2 linked regions of the Pseudosulfitobacter sp. DSM 107133 genome follow. Each later gene encodes a partner of the first gene's protein in a complex. Links are inferred from orthologs where the notes say so. Each region holds a gene or a part of one and is shown on either strand. Other genes may lie near its edges. The genes, in order: DSM107133_RS17240 and tldD.

The links.
Region 2: the proteins of DSM107133_RS17240 (region 1) and tldD are in contact, whole or in part, in a solved structure (PDB 5NJ9), measured with the Escherichia coli proteins. The link is inferred for Pseudosulfitobacter sp. DSM 107133 from one-to-one orthologs.

Annotation. Positions count from the first base shown.
Region 1 is NZ_CP085154.1:3,460,222-3,466,721, reverse strand. What follows is about bases 1,357-4,307. They hold DSM107133_RS17240 (metallopeptidase TldD-related protein), read right to left. Parts: upstream 3,530-4,307; coding sequence 2,183-3,529; downstream 1,357-2,182. Other genes in these bases: DSM107133_RS17230 (cytochrome b/b6 domain-containing protein), read left to right, coding at 4,064-4,307; DSM107133_RS17235 (PepSY domain-containing protein), read left to right, coding at 3,807-4,061; DSM107133_RS17245 (3'(2'),5'-bisphosphate nucleotidase CysQ), read right to left, coding at 1,411-2,196. Outside these bases: DSM107133_RS17255 (glycosyltransferase N-terminal domain-containing protein), read right to left, coding at 1-1,079; DSM107133_RS17250 (DUF4170 domain-containing protein), read right to left, coding at 1,089-1,331; more of DSM107133_RS17230, read left to right, coding at 4,308-4,639; DSM107133_RS17225 (LuxR C-terminal-related transcriptional regulator), read left to right, coding at 4,636-5,175; DSM107133_RS17215 (DUF2125 domain-containing protein), read right to left, coding at 6,128-6,500.
Region 2 is NZ_CP085154.1:1,365,015-1,371,408, reverse strand. The notes cover bases 2,197-5,041. They hold tldD (metalloprotease TldD), read left to right. Parts: upstream 2,197-2,830; coding sequence 2,831-4,252; downstream 4,253-5,041. Other genes in these bases: dprA (DNA-processing protein DprA), read left to right, coding at 4,360-5,041; coxB (cytochrome c oxidase subunit II), read right to left, coding at 2,197-2,658. In the rest of the region: DSM107133_RS06805 (cytochrome c oxidase subunit 3), read right to left, coding at 1-9; DSM107133_RS06800 (cytochrome c oxidase assembly protein), read right to left, coding at 20-601; DSM107133_RS06795 (cytochrome C oxidase assembly protein), read right to left, coding at 598-759; cyoE (heme o synthase), read right to left, coding at 759-1,697; more of coxB, read right to left, coding at 1,759-2,196; more of dprA, read left to right, coding at 5,042-5,520; topA (type I DNA topoisomerase), read left to right, coding at 5,631-6,394. UniProt on the Escherichia coli protein: Metalloprotease involved in CcdA degradation. Suppresses the inhibitory activity of the carbon storage regulator (CsrA).

The sequences.
Region 1 (6,500 bases):
GTCACCGCCGCACCAAGGCTGTCGGCGTCGTTGACAATGCGGGCAGCACCGGCATTGGCCAGCCTGCGATAGGCATCCAGATGTTTGCCCACACTGGGACCATACAGAACAGCCGATCCCAAGGCCGCAGCGGCAAAAGGATCCTGCCCGCCCTGACCGGTTTCCAGCGATCCGCCCAGAAACGAGACCGGCGCGACGCGGAACCACAAACCGGCTTCGTCTGGCAGGTCGGCCAGCACAACCGACGTGTTGTCGTCGGGATAGTTGCCCTCGGACCAGCGCACCACCCGCTGTGCATCCAAAGCGCACAAGTTGGTCGCAAGCGCATCTGCGATGGAATCCTGCGGGTTCAGAATCAGCAACAGCCGGTGCGACAGGCGCTGGGCGCGGCGGTGGGCACTCAGAACGGTTGAAATTTCGGCAGCGGTGACACCGGCAGCAAACCAGACCGGGCGGCCCGACAAAGCCTGTGACAGATCGTCAACATCCTGTTGCGCGGCCGGCAGCGCCTGTCCGCCCGGCACCAGCGGCGCGGTGCGATCGGTTTTCGCGGCGGGTACACCCAGCTGTTTCATCCGCGCTTCGGCGGCGTCGCTGCGGGCCAGAATGGTATCGAAATGCGCCAGCAACTGACGCGGCACTTCGGTCAGCCAGCGGTCGCGGCGGGTGTCGAACCCGTCCGCTCCTGCATCCACCAGAAACATGGCACAGTCGGTTTTGGCCACGGCTTCGATCAGGTTGGGTTGCAGCGCACCCCATGCCCAGACCACCGCATCGGGTCGCCAGTGCGCAACAAAGGCAGCAGTCGATGCGGGGTGTTCCGGCGGCAGTGCTGCGGTCAACAAATCAGGCTCGTCACAGGGTTTGGGTTCGTCCGGTGCGGTCAGCAGCACGCTGAGCCCAAAACGCGCACCAATCAGGCGGCGGGCCAGATTGCGCACCCGCGCTTCGCTTCCCGGCTCGGCCGCGTGCAGCCACACCAGCTCACCCCACGGGCGCGGCGCATAGTCTGGCAGCTTTGGCGCGGGCCCGCGCCGGGTCAGGGCGCGGTAGGCCGCAAATCCCAGAGAGCGGGCCATAGCGGAGGGTTACCCCAGTTCTTCAGTGGGCGTGGCGGCGTTTTCCTCGTCGCGCAGGCGGTGGAGGTGCGCGATGTAATAGCGCATATGCGCGTTGTCGACCGTGCGCTGGGCCTCGTTCTTCCAGGCGTCGTAAGCGGCGGCATAGTTTGGAAAGATACCGACAATATGCAGGTCATCGACGTTCTTGAAGACGTTTTCGGACGGGGTCACAAGCTCGCCTCCGAAAACGAGGTGCAGGCGTTGGGTCATGGTATCTGTCCTTTGATCGGGCCGTTGATCGGGCATGGTGTCTGGCTGGCTATACTGTGCGCAAGGCTGTGCGGCCGGGTCAAGGTGGCGGCAGTAGGGCGGCGTGCAGGCCGGCATGCACCGCCGGGGTCGCGGCGATGATACCGTTCAGCGTCGGGTGCGGGTTGTTGAACTGCAAGGGCAGCCCTGTGCGGTCGCTGATAACGCCGCCGGCTTCAGTGACGATCAGCGCACCGGCGGCGATGTCCCATTCCCAGCTGTCGCGCAGGGTCAGCATACCGTCAAAGCGCCCCTCGGCAACCAGCGCCAGCCGATAGGCCAGCGACGGTCGGTGCCCGCGTTTCAGCGCAGGTGGAACGCCCGCGCGCCAATGATGCGGTTGCAGCGCGGGTTTGGTTGCCAGCACCGAACAGCCCTGCATCTGATCGGTTCCCGAAACACGCAGGGGGGCATCGTTCAGCGTTGCGCCCTGTCCTGAAGCCGCCGCATAAAGCTTGCCCAGTGCCGGAAGGTAGACAACAGCGGCGGTGATCTTTCGGGCCTGCGCCACGGCAATCGAATGCGCCCAGGTCTTGCTGCCTTCGACAAAGCTGCGGGTGCCGTCGATGGGGTCGATAATAAACACGGTGTCGCCGTCCAGCCGTGCCGCCGAGTCGTCGGTTTCTTCCGACAGCCAGCCGTAGCCGGGCCGTGCCGCGCGCAAGACGCTGGACAGCATGTCGTTGACGGCCAGATCGGCCTCGGTGACCGGACCGGCACCGTCGGGTTTGTCCCAGCGCTGCGTTGCCGGTCCCGCATAGCTGCAGGCGATGCGGCCGGCGATGCGTGCGGCGTCGATCAGAAGAGGAAGATCAGTTGCCGGCAAGGGTCATTCCCGGCACCAGCAGTGATGGCACAACACGGCTGAGGTGGGTGCGTGCGTCATTGGCGGGCACGATGGCACGCAGCATGTCGCGCAGGTTGCCCGCGATGGTGCATTCGTTGACGGCATGGGTGACTTCGCCGTTTTCAACCCACAGGCCGGCCGCGCCGCGGGAATAGTCGCCGGTGTTGGGGTTGATGGTCGAGCCGATCATCGAGGTGACCAACAGGCCGGTGCCCATGTCGCGGATCAGATCGTCGCGGCTGGCGGTGCCTTGGGTCAGCTCCACATTCCAGATGCTGGGCGACGGACCCGACGAGGTGCCACGCGCGGCGTTGCCGGTGGACGGCATGCCCAGCTTGCGGCCCGTTGCCAGATCCAGCGTCCAGCCGGTCAGCACGCCACCGTCCACGATGGCACGGCGGGTGGTCGGCAGCCCTTCGGCGTCAAAGGGACGCGAGGCCGAGCAGCGGGGGCGGTGGGGGTCTTCGATCAATGACAGGTCGTCGGGCAGGATTTTCTCGCCCAACGCCCCCAGCATCCACGACGACCCGCGCGCGATGGCGGCACCGTTGACGGCAGACAACAGGTGACCAATCAGGGTCGAAGAGACGCGTTCGTCAAACAGCACCGGATAGGTGCCGGTGCGCGGTTTGCGCGGGTTCAGGCGGGCGATGGCGCGTTCGGCGGCCTCGCGGCCAATCTCTTCGGGGCTGCGCAGGTCGGCCTGAAAGATGCGCCCGTCGCCGGAGTAATCCCGCTCCATCCCCGCGCCGGTGCCCGCGATGGCCACGCAACTGATCCCGCGATCGGTGCGCGCATAGCCACCGGCAGAACCGTTGCTGGCGGCAAAATGCACCTGCCGCGCTCCGTAGGCCGCCGAGGTTTGCGACACCTGGCTGATACCGTCCTGTTCCAGGGCTGCGGCCTCGCCGCGGCGGGCGTTGTCTTCCAGCGTGGCGGCGTCGGGTTCGGGCGACGGATCGGCCAGTTCCAGTACATCAACGTCCCAGTCTTGTACCAATTGTTCGGGATCGGCGAGGCCCGCATAGGCATCTTCGGGCGCTTCGCGTGCCATCGCCACCGCGCGCACGGCCATCTCGGAAATCGTCCGCTCGGAAATATCCGAGGCCGAGACATTCGCCACCCGCTGCCCGACAAAGACCCGCAGACCGATGTCCACGCCTTCGGACCGTTCCGCATGTTCCAGTGCGCCGGCCCGCACATCAACCGACACCGATGTGCCCTGAACCGCCATCGCGTCTGCCGCGTCGGCACCGGCTTTGGCGGCGGCTTTGAGCAATTGGTCGGTCAGGGCATCAAGGGAAGGGGTCATGAAATTCTCCGGCTGAATTGGGCATGAGGTAGCCTTCGCGCCCGCTGCGCACAAGGGGGCGGGCCGGATGCGCCAGAAAAAGACCCGGCAAAAGCGCGCGATGTCGTTGCATTGGGCAGAGGGGCAGAAGGGGCGGATTTCCGCTGTAAGCAGGCGCTTAAAAAGGCGGAATAAGCCGCTGGTCAATGGTGCAGCCGCCCCGACGCACTCAGATCGGGGCAAGACGACAACACCCGTTGCCGTCCCTGACAAACTGAAAACCGAAAATGAGGATACCATGCGTAAAATTGCTCTGATCGCCCTTATGGCCTTTGCCGCCCCTGCCTTTGCCGCCGACCTGACCGCCGACACCATGCTGGGCAAGTCGATGGATGAGGTGAAAACCACGCTGACCGACATGGGCTACGATGTGCGCAAAGCCGAGATGGAAGACGGAAACATCGAGGTCTATTTCGTCAAGGACGGCAAAATGGGCGAAGTCTATGTGGCCCCCGAAACCGGTGCGATCACCAAGCTTGACTGGAAGAACTGACCGTGTCGGTTGGTACGCAACTGGAAAGCGGGCGCGAAGGCGCCCGTGACATGGTCGTCTGGGACCCGCTGGTCCGGCTGATCCACTGGTCGCTGGCGCTGATGATCCTGCTGAACGGTGCCTTTACCGATGACGAGGGTATGGTTCACCAATGGGTGGGCTATGTGGCGCTTGGGCTGGTGGGCATACGTGTCGTCTGGGCCTTGATCGGACCACGACACGCACGGTTCGCGGCCTTTCCACCCAATCCGGTGCGGGCGCTGCGCTATCTCAAGGCTGTGCGGGCCGGGGATCGTACCGTGCATCTGTCACATAACCCGCTGGGCGCGCTGATGGTGTATAACCTGTGGCTGACGGTCATCGCGATGGGGGTGACCGGCTACATGATGACGACGCTGCGGTTCTTCGGCATTGATTGGGTGAAAGAGGCGCATGAATTGGCGTTCAACTGGCTTATGCTTTCCGTGGCGTTGCACGTGGCCGGTGTGGCGTTCGACACATGGCGATCCGGTGTCAATCTGGTGCGCGCCATGCTATTGGGACGCAAACGTATTCCCAAGGGAACAGCAGTGGAATGAAGCGACCCGCGCGGCCCGCAAAGGCAAAGGAACGACGCGCCACGGTGCTTGCGGGGGTGATCATCCTTCAGGCGCTGTGCGCGGCGTTTTTCATCGGTGACGTGCTGACCGACATGCGCGAGGGCGCGCATCTGAACCACGCTTTGCTGGCGGCGGAAAGTGTTGCCGCGATTGCACTGTCGGGCGGGGTGATTTTCCTGATGATCGAATTGCGCCGCTTGCTGAACCGTATGAGCGATATGGACACAGGGTTGAAAGTGGCACAGGGACAGTTGGCCGAGGTCATGGACGGCTTGTTCGACGACTGGAACCTGACAGCGGCCGAACGCGACATCGCCATCATGATCTGCAAAGGGCTGGACAATGACGAGATTGCCCGTGTCCGGCAGACGGCAGCTGGCACTGTGCGAGCGCAGGTGACCAGCGTTTATGCCAAATCCGGCGCGCACGGGCGCAGTCAGTTCGTCAGCCTGTTTCTGGATGAATTGATGTCGGGGGATTTCGGCGAGAGCTTGCCGCAGCCGCCGAAGCCCTAGGTCACATACCCATAAAAGGGATTCACAGACTTTAGAAAACGTGATTCACTTTCCGGCAAATGTGGAGGTGAGAATGGCACGTTTTGATTTGACAGATTTTGAATGGTCGGTGATCCAGCCGTTGCTGCCGACGAAGGTGCGCGGCAAGCCGCGTGTGGATGACCGGCGGGTTTTGAACGGCATCTTCTGGCGCTTGCGGACTGGTGCGCCCTGGGCAGACATTCCTGCCCGATACGGGCCGCATACGACCTGTGTGAACCGCTTCAACCGCTGGCGGCGTGCGGGCCACTGGGCGCGTATTCTTGAAGCAATATCAGAGGCATATGAGGGTGAGGTGCAAATGATTGACAGCTCCTCCATCCGGGTACACCAACAGGGCGCAAATGGCCCTAAAAAAGGGGGCGATCCGATTGCCTGGGTCGCTCAAGGGGCGGGCTGACAACGAAAATCCACGCTTTGGTGGACGCGCTTGGCCGCCCGATCCGGCTCATGCTGACGGCTGGGCAGGCCTATGATGGACACGCGGCAGAGCAGATGCTGGATCGACTGAAAGAAGGCTGCAGCGTGCTGGCGGATCGCGCCTATGACAGCAACGCGATCCGTGATTTGATCGCCAAACAGAAGGCGCAAGCCGTGATCCCTTCGATGCCGCAACGCAATCCTGTCATCGCGCATGATCGCGAGCGTTACAAAGCACGCAACGCAGTGGAGCGTTTCTTCAACAAACTCAAAAACTTCCGCGCGGTAGCAACAAGATATGACAAACGCGATGATAATTTCCTCGCATCCATACAACTCGCGTCAATCAGGATCTGGTTGCGAACTTATGAGTCGGTGACCTAGGGTTCAGACCCCAGACAACGATCGCCAATGCCGGTGTTGGGAACTGGCATTCGCAGCACAAAAAAGGGGCGGCACTTGCGCACCGCCCCCGATAAACTTGGGTGAGAATTTACTTCAACCGCTGGCCATTCGCCAGAACATGACCTGCGTCGTTGATCTCAAGCTTGGATTTCAGCGAATCCGGTGCGTCGCCGGGAACGGCAAACAAGGCCATCATCATTCGCGCACCCTGCGCCTGTTCTTCGGGCAACAGGCCCATCGCCACCAGTTTGTCCAGCAGACCGTTGCCGCCAGACAGTGTCAGGTCGATGCTGCCTGTGGGCTTGGGCATGCCGTCAAATGTTGTCATGTCGGTGTTGTCAAAGGTAAAGGCACCCGCACCGTTCAGCGCAGCACCAGCAGCCTCGACAGTCACGTCCTTGATCTCAAGCGCGTTCAGCTCGCCCGGCACTTCGTCAGAGTTTTCCATCGCGGCGGCAACC
Region 2 (6,394 bases), 2.1 Mb from region 1 along the record:
ATGGGCCATGTTCAGTCCCTCAGTTCAGGTTGGTATCGTTGCTCTCTGCTTGCAGGGCAGCATAGCCCTCGGGCAGATCGATTTCGTAAAAAGTATAGCTCAGCGTGATCGTATGCACATATTTTGCATCGCGGTCATCGACAATTTCGGGGTCCACAAAGAAAGTTACGGGCATTTGCACGCGCTCTCCGGGCAGCAGAACTTGCTCGTTAAAGCAGAAGCACTGGATCTTGTTAAAGAAGCCGCCCGCCGAATAGGGCGTGACGTTATAGCTGGCAGTTCCGGCGATGGTGCGGTCGGTGGGGTTATAAGCCTCGAAGAACGCCAGCGCGGTTTCACCGATGCGCAGCTTCATCTTGGTTTCGACCGGCTTGAATTCCCACGGCATGTCACGATCCGTCGATGCATCAAACCGCACTGTGATCTCGCGGTCCAGAATGTGATCGACCCCCTCGGCGGCAACACCAGGCGTACCGCCAAAGCCCGTCACCCGGCAGAACCAGTTATAAAACGGAACCGAAGCCCATGACAGAGCGCCCATGACCAGCACGACGCCAACCAGTTGGACTACCGTGCGCTGAGGGCCTTGCATCCGTTTCATTTCAACGCCTCCGCGCGCGGCACTTCAAAATCGCCGCTGGTGACCTTGGCAAAGGTCAGCGCCAGAACCAGCACAACAAAGGCGGCCAGCAACAGCCCGACGCCCAGATTACGGCTGCGGCGTCGGCCGTGAATTTCGTGTTCAGCTTTGATCGCCATCACCAGCCTCCCAATCCCGAGCTGCGCAGCAGCGCCTCGGCCATGATCGCACCAAAGTGCAGGAACAGATACAGCAAAGACAGTTTGAAGAACGACTTTTCGACGGCGTAGCCATCGGCTTCTGCATCTGCTTCGTCACGGCGCCAGATCGCAACGGCACCTTTCAGGAACAGCGCGTTCAGAATCACCGCAACGGTCAGATAGATCAAACCGCCGATGGATGTGAACGCGGTGCCCACAGCCAGAACCGCCAGAACGACAGTATAGGCCAGAATATGTTTGCGCGTGGTCTTGCGCCCGTGTGTCACCGTCAGCATCGGCACGCCCGCGTCGTCATAGTCCGACTTCATGAACAAGGCCAGCGCCCAGAAATGCGGCGGCGTCCAGATGAAGATCAGCGCGAACATCAACCACGCCTCGACCGACATGGACCCGGTGGCCACAACCCAGCCGATCACCGGCGGAAAGGCCCCGGCCGCGCCGCCGATCACGATGTTCTGCGGCGTCGAGCGTTTCAGCCACATCGAATAGACGACAGCGTAAAAGAAGATGGTAAAGGCCAGCAGCCCCGCCGCCAGAAAGTTGGCCGACAGCGCCAGCATCATCACCGACAGGCCCGACAGCGCGACGCCAATGCTCAGCGCCTCGCCCGGCTGGACCTTTCCCGCAGGAATCGGACGGTTGGCGGTGCGTTTCATGATGTGGTCGATGTCTGCATCCCACCACATGTTCAGCGCACCCGAAGCCCCTGCCCCGATGGCGATGAACAGAATCGACGCAAAGCCGACGACAGGGTGCACACCATGGGGGGCCGCCAGCATGCCCACCAATGCGGTGAACACCACAAGCTGCATGACCCGCGGCTTCATCAGCGCGAAATAGTCGCCAAAGGACGCTTCGGCCTCGAAGGCCTGTGGCTGGCTGCTGATATCGGTCATTCGGGTCTCACGCATCATGTGAAATCAGGAAAGGCGGGGGAACAGCCCCCGCCCTGTTGGCTTACTTCGAAGCGATCTGGAAGCTTTGCGGCATGGGCAGGCTTGCGAATTCTTCGCGGGCCTTTTCCAGCCATGCAGCGTAGGCTTCTTCGGACACAACCTTGACGGTGATCGGCATGTAGGCGTGGTTGATGCCGCACAGCTCGGAACACTGGCCAAAATAGATACCTTCACGCTCGGCCTTGAACCACAGTTCGGCCAGACGTCCGGGCACACCATCCTGTTTGACACCGAATGCGGGCATCGCCCAGGAATGGATCACGTCGGCGCCGGTGACCTGCATCACCACGATCTTGCCCACAGGCACGACAACCGCATTGTCGGTGGCCAGCAGGAATTCATCCTTGGAATAGCCCGCGGCGATCAGCTGCTGCTCGACCTCTGGGGTCATCATGTTCTGACCGCCGGTTGCCGGCGCACCAATCATATAGCTAGAGAATTCAATGCCTTCGTCCACATAGGAGTAGTCCCAGTACCATTGGTAACCGGTCACCTTGATGGTCACTTCGGCGTCGGGGATTTCCTGCTGTTTGAACAGGATCGGCAGCGAGAACGCCCCGATGAACACCAGAATCACAATCGGAATCACGGTCCATGCGATTTCAATCGGGGTGTTGTGTGTGAAACTCGCAGGCTTCGGGTTGCGGCGCGCATTATAGCGGATGCCGACCCAAACCAGCAGGCCGATCACGAACAGGGAAATCGCCGTGATGATGACCAGCAGCATATGGTCCAGCCACTGCAAATCACGTGCCAGTTCGGTTACGGCGGGCTGAAAGCCCATAACGCCGTCGCGCGGGGCGCCAACGATTTCAAGGTTGTCCTGCGCCATCGCTGGCAGTGCGGCTGAGGCGGCAAAAAGGCCGGAAACAAGGCCCTTAATCGAGAAATGCTTGGTCATGTATCGTCCTGATCTTGTGATCGCTGTTGGGCGCGGGGAATAGACAAAGCAGCTTACGCTTTCGCCTCCCGTTGTATTACCCGCGCTTACAATCATATTCTACCCTCAAGATAAAGCCATTCTTACCGCGTCAAAGAGACGCCTCACTCGAAAAATTCAGGATCAGCCCCCAATGACCGATGCCCCCTTCGCCCCGTTCGACACCCTTTTGGACCGTGACGAAGCACTTCAGGTGCTGCGCGCGGCCACCGACGGGGCCGACGACGGGGAACTTTTCCTGGAACGCCGCCGGTCCGAGGCGATGGTGTTTGACGACGGGCGCCTTAAAACCGCCAGCTATGATGCCTCGGAAGGGTTCGGCCTGCGCGCGGTGCGCGGCGAAGTGGCCGGATATGCCCATTCTACCGAGCTTTCCATAGCCGCCCTGAAGCGTGCAAGCGAAACCGCGCGGCTGGCTGTTGGCGACGGGGGCGGCACATGGGCCGATGCGCCGCAGGCCACAAACACCCGTCTGTATACAGACGAAGACCCCATAGCAGGTGCAAGTTTTCCGGTGAAACTGGACACCCTGCGCGAGATCGACGCATTCACCCGCGCTTTGGACAGCCGCGTAGTGCAGGTTTCGGCAACCATTGCCGCGTCTTTGCAAGAGGTTGAAATCTTGCGTCCCGAAGGCGGATCGGTGCGCGACGTGCGCCCGATGACCCGTGTGAATGTGTCGGTGATTGTCGAACAGGCCGGCCGGCGCGAATCGGGCAGCGCGGGCGGCGGCGGGCGTGTGGGCCTTGATGGCCTGCTGGACCCCGCCGACTGGCAGGCCAAGGCCCGCGAGGCCTTGCGGGTGGCTGTGGTCAATCTGGATGCGATTCCCGCCCCTGCGGGCGTGATGGACGTGGTGCTTGGCCCCGGCTGGCCGGGCATTCTGCTGCACGAAGCGATTGGCCACGGGCTTGAGGGGGATTTCAACCGCAAGGGGTCCTCTGCCTTTGCCGGATTGATGGGACAGCGCATTGCTGCCCCGGGCGTGACCGTGCTGGACGACGGCACCATCCCCGACCGGCGCGGGTCGATCAGTGTCGACGACGAAGGCACCCCAAGCGCGCGCAATGTGCTGATCGAGGACGGCGTGCTGGTGGGCTATATGCAAGACCGCCAGAACGCGCGGCTGATGGGCGTCGCCCCCACCGGAAACGGGCGGCGCGAAAGCTACGCCCACACCCCGATGCCGCGCATGACCAACACCTATATGCTGGGTGGCACTGTCGCGCCGGGTGACATCGTGGCCGACCTGAAAGACGGCATTTACGCTGTTGGCTTTGGCGGCGGTCAGGTGGACATCACCAACGGCAAATTCGTGTTTTCCTGCACCGAGGCCTATCGCGTTCAGAACGGTGTGGTCGGGGCACCGGTCAAAGGCGCAACCCTGATCGGCGACGGCGCCACGGCGCTGCAAAAGATTCGCGCCATCGGCAACGATCCGACGCTTGATCCCGGCATGGGCAACTGCGGCAAGGCGGGGCAATGGGTGCCCGTGGGCGTGGGCCAGCCGACGTTGATGATCGGCGGTCTGACGGTGGGCGGCAGCGGCGGCTGAGGAAAGGGCCAATTCATTTGATAGTTTCTGTCGAAAGAAGGCTGATTCTTTCACTGGTTGTTAACCTCGACCCTGCATAACACTTGCAGCAACAGGCGGAGAGACGGATGACAGATCGAGGATTAAGTCCTTCTTCCATTCACCCCCCACTCCCACCCACCCCGGAAGACGATTGGTTTCTTCGTCTCCGCCTGTTGCGATCTCGCCGGGTCGGTATCTCGACGTTCAACAGATTGCTGATCGAACATGGCACAGCGCAAAATGCGCTTGATGCGTTGCCGGAACTGGCGCGCGCTGCTGGTGTGGAAAACTACACCCCTTGCCCCGTTGCCGTCATCGAGGCCGAGCTGAAAGCCGGCCAGACGGCCGGGGCAACTCTGATTTCCCAGACCGCACCGCACTATCCCGCTGCGCTGCGCGATCTGGCCGACGCGCCCCCGTTTCTGTGGGCCATTGGCGACCTTGCCGTGCTGGAACGCCCGATGATTTCGATTGTGGGCGCGCGCAATGCCTCCAGCCTTGGTTCCCGCATGGCCAAATCGCTGGCGCGCGAACTTGCGACGGCGGGCCATGTGATCGTCTCGGGCCTTGCGCGCGGCATCGACGCCGCAGCGCATACCGCCGCGCTGGACACCGGCACCGTGGCCGTACAGGCGGGCGGTGTCGACATGATATATCCGGCGGAAAACACCGAATTGGCGCTGGCAATTCCCGAACACGGGTTGCGGTTGTCGGAGCAGCCCATGGGCCTGCAACCGATGGCGCGCCACTTTCCGCCGCGCAACCGCATCGTCTCGGGGCTGAGCCGCGCCACGATTGTGGTCGAGGCTGCGGCAAAGTCCGGCAGCCTGATCACCGCCCGCGACGCGCTGGATCAGGGCCGCGAGGTGCTGGCCGTGCCCGGAAGCCCGCTGGACGCCCGCGCCTCTGGCTGCAACATGCTGATCCGCGACGGGGCCACGTTGATCCGCAATGCCGCAGATGTGATCGAGGCGCTGGCTCCGTTGGCGCCGCGCGCACCTGCCCTGCCGATGGACCTGCCGCACACACCACCGCCAAAGCCGGTCCGCGACCGGCGCACTTTGCGCGAAACCGCCGCCCTGCACAGCCAGATCCTGAACCGTCTGGGCCCTTCCCCGCTGGCCGAGGACCAGTTGATACGCGACATCGCGGCAGCCCCTTCCGATGTAGCCCCGGTTTTGCTGGAACTGGAACTGGACGGACACATCGAACGCAGCCCCGGCGGCCTGCTGACACGCCCCAATTAAGGACCTCGACGGGGGCCTGATACGATGGCGTGTTGACATTCAATGCTTGCACCCCACATCTAGCGCCGCCATAGACGCGCAAGTTTTACTGTCCCCGAGGTGCATCATTTATGCCAGTCGTCGTCGTCGAATCTCCGGCCAAGGCCAAGACAATCAACAAATATCTGGGTGACAATTACACCGTGCTGGCTTCTTACGGCCATGTGCGGGACTTGCCCCCGAAAGACGGTTCGGTCGACACCGAACATGATTTCGAGATGCTTTGGGAGATTGGCAGCGACAGCAAAAAGCATGTCAAAGCCATCGCAGACGCCCTGAAAAACGACAACGAACTGATCCTCGCAACCGACCCCGACCGCGAGGGCGAGGCGATCAGCTGGCACCTGCAAGAGGCGCTGACCAAGCGCAAGTCGATCACCAAAAGCACCCCCGTTTCGCGGGTGGTGTTCAACGCGATCACAAAAACCGCCGTCACAGAGGCGATGAAGAATCCCCGTCAGGTCGACATGCCACTGGTCGAGGCCTACCTCGCCCGCCGCGCGCTGGACTATCTGGTGGGCTTCAACCTGTCCCCCGTCCTGTGGCGCAAATTGCCCGGCGCGAAATCGGCAGGGCGCGTGCAATCGGTCTGTCTGCGCCTGATCACCGAACGCGAGATGGAAATCGAAGCCTTCCGTGCCCGCGAATACTGGTCGGTCAAGGCATTGCTGGCGACCCCGCGCGGACAGGAATTCGAGGCGCGGCTGACCACCTTGGCCGGCAAGAAGCTGGACCGTTACGACATTGAAAACGGCACACAGGCCGAAATGGCCGTGCAGGCGATCAGCAGCCGCGACCTGAAGGTCCAGTCGGTCGAGGCCAAGCCTGCCAACCG